DNA from 2 places in the Acidaminobacter sp. QWL-03 genome. Region 2 is predicted to be linked to the other one. Evidence: riboswitches for the same ligand, from Rfam matches in the RefSeq annotation. Region 2 holds a riboswitch; the other holds the start of a gene.
The links. Region 2 has a riboswitch for FMN ahead of ribD (bifunctional diaminohydroxyphosphoribosylaminopyrimidine deaminase/5-amino-6-(5-phosphoribosylamino)uracil reductase RibD). Riboswitches for the same ligand answer to the same signal wherever they lie in the genome.
Positions count from the first base shown of each region.

Region 1 (7,766 bases), 720 kb from region 2:
GGACACCAGCCATGGCGCCACCTGCAGGAATTCAAGGCCGGCTGTTACCCATGAAGAGAGATGCTCCGCGAAGAACACATCAATCAAGTCAGCGAACACGCCGCCCAAATTAAACGTCAGATAAAACATGAGCCACATGACGAGGCCAAAGATCGGAAGGCCCAGAAACGGATTGAGAAGCACCCTGTCAATCCGGTCTGTGAGCGGATCAAAGGCAATCGCCTCAAGGGACGCCGTGCCGCTGATCATCTCCCCAATCACCCTGTAACGGAGATCTGCCATGCGGTCGGGACTGTCGTGACCGCTGTCGAATTTGAGCGGGCTGACGAGCTTCTGCACTTCAATGTCGTGCTCAAACAGCTTAAGGGCAATCCAGCGCGGGTCGTGATCCGCCTTGAGAGACTTGGGCAGCTTCAGCTCAACTTCCCGGACGAAAGCCTCGACCTCTTCGCCGTAGTTGAACCGACGAGGTTTATATGTAGACTTGGTGTGATGGGCAGTGACCACGGACTCCAGCAGTTCCGGCAGGCCGCGTTTGCGGAGGGCGACTATGGGCACCACCGGCACGCCAAGCGCTGCCGATAGACCCTCGAGGTCAAGCTGAATATTTTTCTTTTCCGCCTCGTCCATCATGTTCAGCGCCACCACCACGGGCCTGCCCAGCTCGATCAGCTGGAGGGTCAGGTACAGGTTGCGCTCCAGGGCAGTCGCGTCAATAATGTTGAGCACGACATCCGGATTTTCATTTTGGATGTAATCACGTGAGATTTTTTCTTCAAGGGTGTAGGGCGAAAGGCTGTAAATGCCGGGCAAATCGACAATATCCATGATATGCTCCGCGTGCTGCATGCGCCCTTCGCGCTTTTCCACTGTGACGCCCGCCCAGTTCCCCACATAATGGTTGCTCCCGGTCAGGGCGTTGAATAAAGTCGTCTTTCCGCTGTTGGGGTTGCCCGCCAAAGCGATCTTAAAAATATCCATGAATTAAGCCTCCGCGTTTCTGACTGTGATTTTTCCTAAAATGCCGCGGCCAAGGGCGACCCTGGATCCACGGACGTCGACGATCATTGGTCCAAATAATCCCGAGGAGACCACACAGAGACGGACACCCGGGGTCAGACCCATATCCTGAAGTTTCTTTTTGACTTTATGTCCGTACTCAATGTTTTCAAGAATAACGCACTGTCCTTTTTTTGCATCAATGAGTGACATAACTGTGCCTCCTAGCGCAACCTATGTAAAATATAAGTAAAATCACCAATTGTTTTCATTTGATAACAATTATCATTTGCAATATCATTTTACTCCAGTTGATAGAGGTTGTCAATTGATTCATCAATATTTTAACGATTGGCATGAATTTTCGTTTGTAACTATTTCATAGACAGAAAACTCAGATACATCCCCTATGTCGAGGGGATCTACCCGAAACCATTGAAAATACAAAGCGCTCCAGCACCCCCTCTGAACATCGAGGACATACTAAAGCGCATTGGATTGTATTCATTTTACAACGGTGTCGTTACCCGAGGCTACGGCGAGGGCCGCCGAGGCAAACGCCCAGTGCAGGTTATAGCCGCCGGTATCGCCGTCCACATCCAGCATTTCGCCTGCCAAATAGAGGCCCGGCAGTCGCTTGGCCATCATGGTGCGGCCGACCACTTCCCGGTTGGATATCCCTCCGGCAGTCGCCATGGCACTTCTCAGGGCACCCATGGCAGTGATTCTGACTTCATAGGCCGTGGCCAGCTTCACCACCTGCTGACGCATAGCTTTAGATAAACTTGCCATAGTGGTCTTGCACGCTTCTTCACCCAAATAACCCTCGATCAACTCCGAAAGGGATCTGGCCAGTACCAGCCCACGAATCACGGTGCTGAGCTGCCTGGTGCCATGAGTTGAAGCCGCTTCAAGAAGAGCTTGCTCGAAGGCCGCGGCGTCAAGGGCTGTGAAACTGAGCTCCAGGAGTCCGCCGGCTTTCATCCAGCGGGATCCGTCTAAAATTCCCGGACCGCTGAGGCCTGTATGGGTGAAGAGGAGATCTCCCGTCAACGGACGGACGCCCTCTGAATCCCGATATTTAAACGTCGCTCCCGGGAGCACGACACCTGCGAGCTTGTGCAGAGCACGATCATTGTGATAGACAGGTGCCAGCGCTGGCCGCTGCGGGACTGTCTCCAGTCCAAGGCCGGCTGCCAGTCGAAGTCCGGCGCCGTCAGAACCGGTCATGGGGTAGGAGCTGCCACCGCATGCCAAAAGCACTTTGTGGGCGCGGTAGGTCTGATCCCCGCAGGCGACTTGGAAGCCGCCCTCGACCATCGGCATAATCTTTTCAACGAACTGGTTGAATTCGAAGCGGACGCCACGGCGCTTCGCCTCTTGGAGCAGCGCTTCGACGAGATCCGCAGCAGCAAAGGACGCCGGGAAGACTTTGCCGTCCGGGCGGACGACGCTTGGAAGCCCAAGCGCATCAAAATATTGGATCAAGGCCTCAGCGTCAAGCTTGCCTATGGCATGTCTCACGAAATTCTTCTTGTCGCCGTAGTGGCGGACCATGTCTGCCACGCTTTCGGCATGGGTAAAGTTGCACTGTCCGGCGCCGGAGATCAGCACTTTCCGTCCCGCGCGCGTCCCGCGTTCCAGAACCAGTACGGATGGGGGCGCTGCCGCGTCAGCTGCGCGAGCTGCCGCGAACAAACCTGCGGCGCCCGCGCCTATGACGATCCAGTCATAAGTCAGCGTCATCTGGGGGGACTACCTGCTGGCCCATTTTTGGTCGGAGATATTTTTCAGCACTACAGAAGAGACGCGTTTGTAAACCAAAGCTGTCAGAATACTGATGACAATGCCTTTGATTGCGTTAAAAGGAATGACGACATAGAGAATGTAGGACTTCAGGTCCACGACCAGGGCGTTGACAGCGGCTGCCATGCCTATGATGGCGTCGAGGGGCATAAAGTTCTGATAGAATGGAATCAGAATGTAGTAGTTGGCTATGGCGCCCACCAGCGACATGCTGACTGTGCCGAGGACAAAGCCCGTGATCATGGCCGGCATGGTTTGGCGCTTTCTGTAGATCAGCGCCGCCGGGATGATAAAGGCTGAGCCTACAATAAAGTTAGCGAGCTCGCCGACGCCGCCGGTCGTGGTTCTCATGAGGTGGAGAATGTTCTTGACGAGTTCAACGGCGACGCCTGAAAGCGGTCCGAAAGCGAAGCCCACAATAATACTCGGGATGTCGGAAAGGTCAATTTTCATAAATTCCGGGAAGATGGGAAGTGGGAATTCGAGGAACATAATAATGAAGGACAAGACGCCCATGAGGGCAATGGTAATGGATTTTCTGAGATTCATAGTGGAGACCTCCTGATAGAATTAGTGGGATGTTGGCGGGTGGAATGGCAACGGGTGCTGCAGGTTAAGTGGTGTGTGGCCGGCGCAAGCAAATGAACGATTGCCGCGTAGCTCGGCTTTGACCTTGGTCCAATCACTTTGGGAGAATAAAAAAACCCCGGCAGCAAAAAACTCCAGGGGTCAAAAAACAAAGAAAACTCTTCTTTCATCCAGACTTTAACTGTCGGCTCCAGAATTCAACTGGATCAGCCTTTCGGCTCGCGGGCTATACCGCCGGTAGGGACTTGCACCCTGCCCTGAAGATGTTTGTATTCAGTTCAATATGACTATAACACTAGGAATTCGGCGCGTCAATAGTCAGGTCTTTGTAAACTTTCTCAGCTTGGTCCGCGGTTAAAGTCTATCGCTGGTTGAGTATGTCCATCAACTGCGTATTGTAGAGAATCCCATAGCGGAAGACCAGAACGCCGAGGAGTGATACGACGACAAATTCCCCAAGCGCCACCTGCAGCATGGTGAGAATGAGCGGGAGCTTAAAGACCGCCCAAAGCTCTATGCCGATGATCACGCCATTAAACAGCACCGGCCAAAGGGACGCGGTGAATATATTGTTCGATTTCGACATCATGAACACACTTAGGAAGGTTGCCAGCGTTCCGAAGATCACGTCCACAATGCCCAGAGGACTTGCGAGGTTCGCGAGGAAGCACCCCAGGGTCAGTCCGCCTATATACATTGGGTTGATAAACGCCAGCAGCGTCATGACTTCCGAGATTCTGAACTGCACACCGCCGTAGCTGATTGGTGCCAGGCCTATGGTCAAAGCCGCGTATAGCGCTGCGACAATACCTGTCACAACGATTTTGCGGGCCATACTTCTTCTTTTCATTTTAATCACCTCTTTTTTTACACATATGACCATAGCACAGACCCAGAGGACTGTCAACGAATAGTAGATTAACAAAGGACCTAAACGGGTAAAATTAAATTACGTAGTCTATAAGTCAGTGAAAGGGGCGTTTCATCATGAGTAAACTCAGCTGTGTGCTCAAGTATAAAGACGATAAAGAAAAGGATTTGTTGTCGCTCTCTCAGAAGATGGGGCTCGACATTCCGGATTCCTGCGGAGGCAAGGGCAAGTGCGGCAAATGCACGGTGACGATCCTCTCCGGAGAGGTCAATAAGCCAACCAAAGAAGAAGATAAGAAATTGAAGAAGAAAGATTTGGAGGATGGCGTCAGGCTCGCCTGCCAGGTCATCCCCAAAGGGGATGTGTCGTTTAAGGTGGAGTAGGATGAGACGCTGTAAAAAGAACTTCATAAAAGGAAAGCGCCCGCGGAGGGCGCTTTTTTGTTGGATGTTTGGTTGAAAATCCTCTAATTGCAATGCCTGCGACGACAAGCTCTGGTACCAGTTTGAAACTTGTCCGCGTCACTGACTTGAAACCTAGTTCCCCGGCCGTTTCATCCCTCCTCTCATGCCGCCGCCAGCGCTTGCGCCTTCCTGGACTGCCTGGGTCACCGATCCGGAGATCTCAAAGCTCACCGCCTCCGTTCCACCTGTAAACGCTCCGCCCGTGACCAGGCCATCCGCCTCTTCCCCCGTGGTGCTCCCACCGACATAGACGAGATAAGTCTCACCGGAAACAAACTCAGGGGATGCCACCACCAGCGACGAGAAGGCCTTAACCGGCCTGAAAGCCGCTATAACTTTTCCATCTTCAGCCTCTACCCTGACCAGCGACCCTGCTGCCTGACTCGTCAGGAAGATCTGAACTGAGAGCTCGGTCGAGCTCGCGCTTGGTCCCTGGGCCATTCCGGAGCTGCCCGCCGCGATCAGCAGTCCGCCGCTCTGGATAAAGTCACCGTTGTAGTCCATGGCGCCATTGCCGCTGTTCGTCGGGCCGTGCACCAGCAGAGTGCCGCCGCTCATGGCACCGCTGCCGTTAAGGTCAATGCCGTCGCCCTCCGCATTGACAGAGACAAAGCCGCCCTCGAGGGATAAGCCTTTTTCACCGGAGGTGTTGATGCCATCGTCACTCGAGACAAGGCTGATCTTGCCGCCTTGGATCGTGACCTCCGCACTCTCAAGGCCCTCGTAGCTCTTCAACACCTCAAGGTCGCCGCCCAGGACCAGCACGGAAACATCCGCGTGGATCCCATCGTCGCCGGACTCAATATCGAAGTCGCCGTCTTCAATGACCAGCGCGGTTTCGGCCTGGAGACCATCGGCACCCGACTTGATTTGGAAACGGCCGCCCTCAATCACAATGAAGCCCTTGTCGGCCTCCTCCGCATTACCGGACTGGAAGGCATCCGCACCCGCCAGGATCTCAAACTCGCCGCTGTGAATCGCGATCAAATCCTTGCCACGGAACGCGTCTGACGCTGCCGTTATGTCAAAGACGCCGCCTGTGATCCTGAGGTCATCCTTGCCGACTATGCCATGTTTGGCACTGCCGTTCACCTTCAGGGACCCGCTGCCGTTCAGCGTCAGGTCGCCCTTGCTGTAGATCACGCCATCTGGAACGCTGTCCGCAGCGTCATCCGAGTCTTCTGTCTCTTCAACCGCGGTGTCAGATACCCCTTGAGCCTCCGCTGCAGCCGTCAATGCCGCTGCCATTGTCAAAGTGTTGATCGACCCCTCTGCCAGAGTTATATAAGCTCGGTCCGCTTCCTCAATGAGGATCGCCGGCGCACCCTGATTCGTAATCGTCACGCCGTCCAAAACCAGCCGCACTTCCTCATCATTGCCAACGTTCACGGCTACTTGACCCTGATCAAGCGTGCCGGAAAGGACGTAGGTCCCGGGGGCACTGATCCTCAGCGTGCTGCCCTCCGCGACTGCGCCCTGGCCCTCCACGGTAATGCTGCTGCCATCCAGAGCGACTTTAGTCGCGCTGGCTGCCTCCCAGGTCGTCAGAAAATCTTCCTCGTCAAATTCGAAACCTTGGGCGGCAAGCACTGCCGCGCCAGTGTCCTGTGCTTCCAGTCCCGTCGCGGCAACCTCGGTTTCTGTGACCCGAGTCCCTGACGCCGCCTGGGTTACAGACTGCATCTGACCGCAACCGGTCAGCATCCCCAGCGTCAGCACACCCGCCAGCGCCAGGGCTATGAGTTTGGTCCTGAATTTTCTCATCGAAGTGATCTTTTTTAATAGTGGGTTCATGGCGGACTCATCCTCTCAAATGGGTTGTTTTAAAGTTCGGCGTTCTGGGAAGATACCCGCCCGTACGAAATGGAAAGGTTGCCGTTTCGGCATCTGAGCTCGTCCATAAACGCCTTCTCTGTGCCGGCCTCCCTCATAAAAATATGGTACTTGAGCTCATATAGGCTGCCCATGTTGGTGGTTTTTACCTGGATCAGCTCAGCTTTTTTCGTGTATTTATTGAACAGGTCGTCGAAAACGCCGTTGTAGTCCAGGTTTTCCGGTATGGTGATCTTCAGCTCCTTCTCCCGCTGCTCCAGGGGCTGTTCCCCGAAGCGAAAGACCGTTAAAAGCATAGACGCGCAGCCGATGATCACAAGAAACATCATCGCCACCCAAACATACCCCATGCCCGTCGTGAGTCCTATGGCCATGGCCAGGAAGATGTTGCTGATCTCTCTGGCGCTGCCGGGAATGGATCTGAATCGCACCAGGCTGAACGCCCCCATCACCGCGACACCGGCGCCGACGTTGCCATTGACCATCATGATAACGATCTGGATCATGGCCGGCAGCAGCACAAGACTGACAGCAAAGCTTTTGCTGTAAGTATTCCTGAACATGTAGATCCCCGCGACACCCAGCCCCAGCAGCAGTGACGCCAACGTGGCGATGATCAGACTTTCTATGGTTAACGACGTCGTGGCCGCCGCTGCTGACGCTGTCGAGAATAAACTGTTAAGCACTTAGACCGCCTCCCTGATGCACTTAGATAACATTTCATCGATTAGATGTTCTTTGTAGCAGACCCCGTATTTTGAGAAGGATGCCGGATAGAGTTCAAGTTCAGACAGCATTCTGCTCATCCAGAGCGGCATGGCGCCGGGAATCTTGATCTCCATGAGCACTTGTCCGCTTTCAAGAAGCGTACGCCCCCAGTCCCCAAAGGACAGATCGAGGTTTGTCTCGCGAAAGCGAATCCCCTGATCAAAAGTCACTCTCAGGTTGGGATCCTCGTCACCGAAGTAGGCACAGCGCTCGTAGGCAATGAAGATCTTTGGCATCGTATGGTACATGTTCTGGAACCAGTCGATTTCACTTAGGACGTGGCTGTCCGTTTCCGGGTGTTTGCCGGTTTCGAGATAATCGGCAGCCTCTCTTAATGAAACGCTCACGCGCCTTTTGTAAACGACCCCTTTATACTTCTTTTTGAGCTCAATGAAGACCTTGTCGTCCGCGCCGGGAACGCCGTAGCTGCGAAGCCT
Region 1 covers NZ_CM178752.1:3,362,476-3,370,241, reverse strand. Annotated here, with positions in the region: gene feoB (ferrous iron transport protein B) at 1-981, opposite strand, end outside; gene AC4PHM_RS15565 (FeoA family protein) at 985-1,212, opposite strand; gene AC4PHM_RS15560 (BaiN/RdsA family NAD(P)/FAD-dependent oxidoreductase) at 1,504-2,745, opposite strand; gene AC4PHM_RS15555 (ECF transporter S component) at 2,755-3,354, opposite strand; FMN riboswitch at 3,548-3,662, opposite strand; gene AC4PHM_RS15550 (QueT transporter family protein) at 3,755-4,243, opposite strand; gene AC4PHM_RS15545 (2Fe-2S iron-sulfur cluster-binding protein) at 4,381-4,647, shown strand; gene AC4PHM_RS15540 (carbohydrate-binding domain-containing protein) at 4,801-6,522, opposite strand; gene AC4PHM_RS15535 (DUF4956 domain-containing protein) at 6,552-7,247, opposite strand; gene AC4PHM_RS15530 (polyphosphate polymerase domain-containing protein) at 7,248-7,766, opposite strand, start outside.
Region 1: another riboswitch for FMN. It lies ahead of AC4PHM_RS15555 (ECF transporter S component); the one in region 2 lies ahead of ribD (bifunctional diaminohydroxyphosphoribosylaminopyrimidine deaminase/5-amino-6-(5-phosphoribosylamino)uracil reductase RibD).

Region 2 (7,766 bases):
CTTCAGTTTGCCGTGAACGGTCAGAGGCAGCTGTCCCGGGTAGTCGTAGCTTATGCCTTGACGGTCGAAAAGGTCGAAGTAAGGATCCAGTGGACGGGTGGTCAGCTTGCCTTCGCCGGTGAAGACCACCGGGGCGTCGAAGAGGCCCGCAAATGGGATCAGGAAGCGGAGGGTTGAACCGGACTCGTTGCAGTGGAGGGGCTCGGTTGGCGCTTTCAGCGTGCCGCTTCTGCGGATGGTGAGCTTGTCGCCCTCCTGGATGGCTTCGACGCCCAGGGCTCTGACCGCTTCTGTGGTAGCGATGATGTCCTCGGAGAAGATGAGGTTCTCAATGACGCTTTCTCCCTCTGCCAGTGCCGCTGCCAGGACTGCGCGATGGCTGAGGCTTTTCGATGGTGGGATCCTGAGGGTGCCGCTTAGTTTTGCAGGTTCTATTCGTCTGATCATGGGATGGGCTCCTTTGAGAGTTAATTTGGGGTTGGTTTGGGGTCAGGTGCGGAGATGAACTCGAGACCTGGTGCTGTAATGAAATTGTAATACAAGGCGTGCCGCTGCGCTGCGCCCTAGTTGAGAAATGTACACCTTCGGCTGCCTGACGTGCACCTCGCTCCGCTCCGCTTCGCTTCAGTCACGGGCTGCGCCCTATACAAACAGCGACAATCCCGTACTTCAGAGAGCAAGCTCTCTTCAGCTCGGTATTCTCTCTGTTTGTGCACGTCTGTTAGCCTTCGCGGATGCACGTCTGTTAGCCTTCGCGGATGCACGTCTGTTAGCCTTCGCGGACGATCATGAAATTGTAATATATGGCATGCGCCTTAGTCTGTATCGACAACCCCAATCCCTATCCCCGACGCCTTAAGCAGCGACGCAGCCGTCAAGCGATCGGCATTTGAAGCAAAGCTGAGGGTGAAGGCGCCGCGCTGATTTTCTCTCGAGTGATCCAGGGCGAGGTCCTTGATATCGAGCTGATGGTCTGCAAGAAGTTTGGTGACTTCTGCCAGGATCCCCGGCCGGTCTTCGAGTTCGAGTCGGAGGGGATAAAGCGACACCTCTTCGCTCGGGCGGATTGTGATAAGTCCTGAGCGAAGGCGCTGAGCCTCGCCCAGCGTGTCAACAATGGCTTGGTCCTCGACGTCTTGCAGGTTCTTCCTGAACCGCATCAGACCGTCTACCAAAGTGTCAATACTCGAAATAACTTCCGAGCGGTTGTGGACGAAAATGTCCCGCCACAGCGCCGGATCACCCATGGCGATCCGGGTGGTATCCCTGAATCCGCCGCCAGCGAACTTCAGCTGATCCGTCGGCAGGGAGGCGGCAAAGACTTCAACCAGGATAGAAGCGGTGAGATGCGGCAGGTGGCTGAGTCGCGCCGTTAGAGCGTCGTGTGCCTTTGGTTCGGTAATCACCGGAAGTGCGCCCAGCTTCAAGATCATCTGCTTCAGCAGATCCACCGGCTGTACCCCGCGAACCAGACCCTCAAAATGCGTATCCGGTGTCAGGAAAAAGTAAGCGTTTTCAAACAATATAGGCGATCCGGCATTGAAACCGCCTTTTTCAGAGCCCGCCATAGGGTGGCCGCCCACGAAGATGGCGCCTGTCCCGGTCAGGATATCCACAGCCGTTTCGTGAACGGTGCCTTTAACGCTGCCCACGTCCATGACCACAGTACCGGAGCCGATCAGCGGCAAAGCACTGACCATGGCTTCCCTGACTTTGCCCAGAGGGACTGCTATGACGATGAGTTCGGAGGTTGCATTGCCGGCGTTTTCTAAGTCGGCACCGATCTTTGATGGTGCAGCCGCCACTGTCGAAAACAAGCCTGACTGCCTCGCCTGGACCAGGGTCTGGGGATCCGGATCAAAACCGTTCAATTCCCCCAGAAACCCTTTGAGACGAAGCGCCTTGGCGAGAGACCCGCCAATCAGCCCCAGGCCCACAATGCTGATGCTATTAAAAAACGGAACCTCATCACTATCCGATGTTCGCATGTCGTAACCCCACCGTTTCCTCAAGTTTTATCAATTTGACTTCCTTGACTTCTTCCTTCTCATTGTAGATCTGATCCTGCAGTCTGCATAGATTGTGAATCTGATTGAGCTGGTGCATCAGGATTTCGAACTCCCGCGGCCGGAGAGACTGCGGTCCGTCGGAAAGGGCTTTTTCCGGCTCGTGATGGACTTCGATCATGAGACCATCGGCACCTACTGCGACAGCAGCCTTAGACAGCGGCCCCACCATGTCACGCCGCCCTGTGGCGTGGCTCGGATCCACAATAATTGGAAGGTGGCTCAGGGTCTTGATGGCCGTGACCACGGACAGGTCCAGAGTGTTGCGCATGTGCGGCTCAAAGGTCCGGATGCCGCGCTCGCACAAAATCACGTTTGGATTGCCATTTGCCAATATGTATTCCGCGCTCATGAGGAGGTCCTCGATAGTTGACGACATGCCGCGCTTGAGCAGCACCGGCTTCTTAGAACGCCCGGCACGCTTCAGGAGGGAGAAGTTCTGCATGTTCCTGGCGCCAATCTGCAGAATGTCCGTGTAAGCCTCGACCAGATCAAACTCCTCCGTGCACATAACTTCGGTGACGATGGGCATGCCGTTCGCCGCCCCTGCGTCCTTCATCAGCTTAAGCCCCAGTTCGCCAAGGCCCTGGAAGCTGTAAGGGGAGGTGCGGGGCTTGAACGCGCCGCCTCTCAGGATCGCGGTGCCAGCATTTCGAACCGCGCCAGCAATGATATCAATCTGTTCCCGGCTCTCAATGGAACAGGGCCCGGCCATGACGGTCAATTCACCGCCGCCTATGCGAAGTCCGCCAACCTCAACCACCGTGTCCTCCGGGTGAAATTCCCTGCTGGCCAGCTTGTAAGACGATTTGATGCGCTTCATGTCTTTGACATGGGGGTGGAAGGAGATCACCGAGAAGTCCAGGCGGTTTATGTCGCCTGTGAGTCGGAGCTCTCTGTCATTGCCGCGCTGTGCGAGTTCAACTTCTAATCCGTACTGCCGGATGACGTCCATAATGTGTTCGCATTCTTCGTGAGTGGTGGTCGTTTTGAGCGTGATAATCATAATATTGGCCTCCTAAGGTTTTATAAGTTTTTTTGTTTTTGCCGATGGTCAGGTTTAAGCCCCAATAACCATAAAAGCCATCCTCGCTCATGCCACCACCTCCTTTCGAGTATAAAAAAACAGAGCGCCTCTTTACTTAAAGAGACGCCCTGTCCAATCCAGGTCTAAGTCACTCGCCGGCACATCAGGCCACAGCCCTTAGTCCGATCTTTAAGCAATTTGAGGTTCTATCCGATTTGCCGTACGCCAAAAAGCCGAAGCCATAAAAGTAAAAGCTCCAGCTAAAGTAACCAAAATATTCAGCTGTCAGTTTAAGCGTACGTTGGACCAGTGTCATCTCAAACCACCCATTCCTTGAATTGATTGAGGCGTCCGTTTGCCTTTGCAAAAACCGGCCGCGCCTTTGAATAATTTTTCTCAGTGTAAACCCTGACGAAACAGATGTCAACACGAATTCAGAAAATTCCTGAAAAAAAGCCAAAGCTTTCGCAAATGAGGCGGGGAATGTACCATAAAATTTTATAAAGTATTTATGTAAGAACAATGTGCCCGCACTGACTTGTTAATGTTCGTGAAATCAAATTCGAACCAGATAAAGGTTTGACATGGCGCTGGATTCATATTATCATAATAGTAATTTCATAACATCTTCAGGGCAGGGTGAAATTCCCGACCGGTGGTACAGTCCACGAGCCGCTCCCGCGGTTGATCTGGTGCAATTCCAGAACCGACAGTAAAGTCTGGATGGAAGAAGATTGGTTTTTTATCTATGGTGCTTTTTCTGCGCACCCTGGATCAAAGCTGTATGGTCAAACCCTGAAGAACGACGCTTCAGGGTTTTTTATTTTTAAAAAAAAGGAAGGAAATTGGTATCTGCGGCAAGCGCCTATCGACCCCAATTTCCTTTCATCAGAAGAGGAGGGACCATGGATGAACGCCTATCACATTCAACACATGCAGCGCGCGCTGGAACTGGCTAAACTCGGCTCAGGAAAGACCAGTCCAAATCCTTTGGTAGGAGCGGTCATCGTTAAAGAGGGCCGGGTCATTGGTGAAGGCTACCATGCGAACTATGGCGGACCTCACGCCGAGGTGAACGCCATTGAGAATGCGTCCGAGTCGGTAGAAGGCGCTGAGATTTATGTCACTTTGGAACCGTGCTCCCATTATGGCAAAACGCCGCCTTGTGCCTTAAAGCTCATTGAGAACCGTTTCACTAAAGTCTACATTGCCATGGAGGATCCAAATCCCCTCGTCGCCGGAAGAGGCATTCAAATGCTGAGGAAGCAGGGCATCGAGGTCGAAGTTGGACTCCTGGAAAACGAAGCCAAAGCCCTCAATGAAGTCTTCATCAAATACATCACCACTAAAAAGCCTTTCTGCGTCATGAAGGCTGCCATGACCCTGGATGGGAAAATTGCCACGGTCACAGGTGAATCCAAGTGGATCACGTCGGAAGCCGCCAGGGCTTACGTTCATCAGCTGAGACATGAACTAAAGGGCATTATGGTGGGCATTGGCACGGTGCTGAAGGATGACCCTATGCTGACCACGCGGCTGGAAAAAAGCGAGGGCAGGGATCCGGTGCGGGTCGTCGTCGACTCGACCTTGAAGATCCCCCTGAACGCGAAAATACTTCATCTTGACTCAGAGGCGCCAACCCTGATCGCCACAACGGATCTCGCGGACCCGGCCAAAGCCACTGCGCTGCAGGCCATGCCCAATGTGAAGCTGATCATTGCACCTCAAAAAGACGGTAAAGTCGATCTGGATTATCTCATGTTTGTCCTGGGCGAGCAGGGCATTGACAGTCTGCTTCTGGAAGGTGGCGCGACGCTGAATGCCTCAGCGCTGGAAAGCAAAATCGTGGACAAAGTTCTGATGTTTATAGCGCCCAAGATTCTGGGAGGGCAGAATGCACCGACCCCGGTGGGCGGCAGCGGTATAGAGGCTCTCGAGAGTGCGGTTCGCCTGAAAGGGATGAAGGCAGTCGAAATGGGTGACGACCTGCTGGTGGAGGCGTGGATTGAGTGACCATCGGCAAAAACAAAAAGGGGTAATGGAAGATGTTTACTGGCATCATTGAAGAGATAGGCGTTGTCGAAGGGATTGAACGGTCGGGGCCGGCAGCGCAGCTGACCGTGCGGGCGTCAAAGGTGCTCGGGGACGTGAGAAATGGGGACAGCATCAGCACCAACGGTGTGTGCCTGACGGTGGTGCGCTTCACGAAGGACACGTTTACGGCGGATGTTATGCCGGAGACGCTGCGATATTCGAACCTTGGTGCGCTGAAAAAGGGGAGCCCGGTGAACCTGGAGCGGGCCATGAGCGCAAACGGCCGCTTCGGCGGGCATATGGTCTCCGGGCACATTGACGGTGTGGGCGTGATTCGGGCGCTGCGGCAGGAGGGCAACGCCACCTGGATGACGGTGGAGCCGCCTGAAGCGCTGCTGCGCTACATCATTCAAAAGGGGTCCATAGCCATGGACGGCACCAGCCTGACGGTGGCGCAGCTTGAGGGCGTGGCGTTCAGCGTGTCGATCATTCCGGTGACCAAGGATGAGACAATCCTCCTGCGGAAGCGGGTTGGCGACGAGGTGAACCTTGAGTGCGATCTGGTGGGTAAATACGTTGAAAGGCTGCTGCAGTTCGCGCCGGAGAAGAAGAGTCCAATGACCATGGATTTTCTGAAAGAGAATGGATTTGCCTAGCATCTTTATAGAAGCTTTGGCCGATGGTGGCAGTTAAGTGACCATCGGCAAAAAAATGTCTTAGTTTTATAACCGATTGAAAACGGGAGGTGTCCTACCAATGGGATTTTGTTCAATTGAAGAAGCAATAGAGGCCTTGAAGGCCGGGGAAATGATCGTCGTAGTGGACGATGAGGACAGGGAAAACGAAGGGGATCTGCTCATGGCCGCCGAAAAGGCGACGCCGGAGGCCATCAACTTCATGGCCAAGCACGGGCGGGGACTGATTTGCGTGCCCATGCTCAGGGAGCGCCTGAACGCGCTGGGCATTTATGACATGATCGACCGAAACACAGATCCGAAACAGACGGCATTTACGGTGTCGGTGGACTCCATGCGCTGCACCACGGGCATTTCTGCCGGGGAGCGGGCTATGACGATTCAGCACCTTCTGGAGGAGGACGCGAAGCCGGTGGATTTCATGCGGCCGGGGCACATCTTTCCGCTGGTGGCCAAGGAGGGCGGCGTGCTGCGACGGGCCGGCCATACGGAGGCCGCCGTCGATCTGGCGAAGCTGGCGGGCTTTAAGCCGGCGGGCGTCATCTGTGAGATCATGAATGACGACGGGACTATGGCCCGCGTGCCGGAGCTGATTGAGTACTCCAGAAAGCATGGCCTCAAGATGATTACGATTGAGGAACTGATTCGCTTCCGCCGCAAGTCGGAGGTTTTGGTGGAGCGGGTGGCGGAGTCGGACATGCCGACGAAGTATGGCGATTTCAGGATGATTGGATTTATCAACCGCTTGAATGGCGAGCATCATGTGGCGCTGGTCAAAGGGGATGTGGCGACGGACGAACCGGTGCTGGTTCGAGTCCATTCGGAGTGCCTGACTGGGGATGCCTTTGGGTCTCTGCGCTGTGACTGTGGCGAGCAATATGCCGAAGCTATGAAGCGCATCGAGGAAGAGGGTCGAGGGGTGCTGCTGTACATGCGCCAGGAGGGTCGCGGCATTGGCCTCATTAATAAGATCAAGGCCTACGCGCTCCAGGACCAGGGGTATGATACGGTGCAGGCCAACCGGATGCTGGGTTTTGAGGATGACCTCAGGGATTATGGCATTGGAGCGCAGATCCTGATGGAGCTTGGGCTTCACAAGATCCGGCTGATGACCAATAACCCACAGAAGATTACAGGACTTTCCGGCTATGGGCTGGAAATCGTGGAGCGTGTGCATATCCAGCTCAATCATAATGAGCGGAATGAATTTTATCTGAAGACTAAAAAAGAAAAAATGGGCCATGAGCTTAACTTTGAGGAGGAAAAGAAATGAAGGTTTATGAGGGTAAATTAGTATCGGACAAGCAGCGGTATGGGATCATTGTGGGTCGTTTCAATGAGTTTATTGGCGGCAAGCTTCTGGGTGGCGCTCTGGATGCGCTGAAGCGTCATGGCGCTTCTGAGGATCAGGTTGAGATTGCCTGGGTACCTGGGGCGTTCGAGATTCCCTTGATCGCGAAGAAAATGGCTTCAAGCGGCCGTTATGACGCTGTGATTTGCCTGGGCGCGGTGATCAGGGGTTCCACGCCACACTTTGACTACGTTTCCAGCGAAGTCACCAAGGGCGTCGCGCATGTGTCTCTGGACACTGGGATTCCGGTAATCTTTGGGGTTCTGACAACAGACACCATTGAGCAGGCTATCGAGCGCGCCGGCACCAAAGCGGGCAATAAGGGCTTTGATGCTGCTGTTACGGCAATTGAGATGGTTAATTTGATTGAGCAGCTGAATTAGAAATTTCAGTTTGGTGACGCGGATAGATTCAGAACTGGTGACGCGGACAGGTTTCAGTTTGGTGACGCGGACAGGTTTCAAACCGGTGCCAGAGCTTAAGTGTTCAGTAAACCCGGGAGAGCTTGAGCCGCAATGGATTTCGAGATTTTCGACAAAAAAGATTAAAGTATAAAAAAAGAATACAGGCTCATCCGCACCTCTAAGCTGTCT
Region 2 covers NZ_CM178752.1:471,242-479,007, forward strand. Annotated here, with positions in the region: gene aroA (3-phosphoshikimate 1-carboxyvinyltransferase) at 1-447, opposite strand, end outside; gene AC4PHM_RS02055 (prephenate dehydrogenase/arogenate dehydrogenase family protein) at 816-1,988, opposite strand; gene aroF (3-deoxy-7-phosphoheptulonate synthase) at 1,972-3,072, opposite strand; FMN riboswitch at 3,715-3,832, shown strand; gene ribD (bifunctional diaminohydroxyphosphoribosylaminopyrimidine deaminase/5-amino-6-(5-phosphoribosylamino)uracil reductase RibD) at 4,003-5,106, shown strand; gene AC4PHM_RS02070 (riboflavin synthase) at 5,139-5,783, shown strand; gene AC4PHM_RS02075 (bifunctional 3,4-dihydroxy-2-butanone-4-phosphate synthase/GTP cyclohydrolase II) at 5,884-7,095, shown strand; gene ribH (6,7-dimethyl-8-ribityllumazine synthase) at 7,092-7,556, shown strand.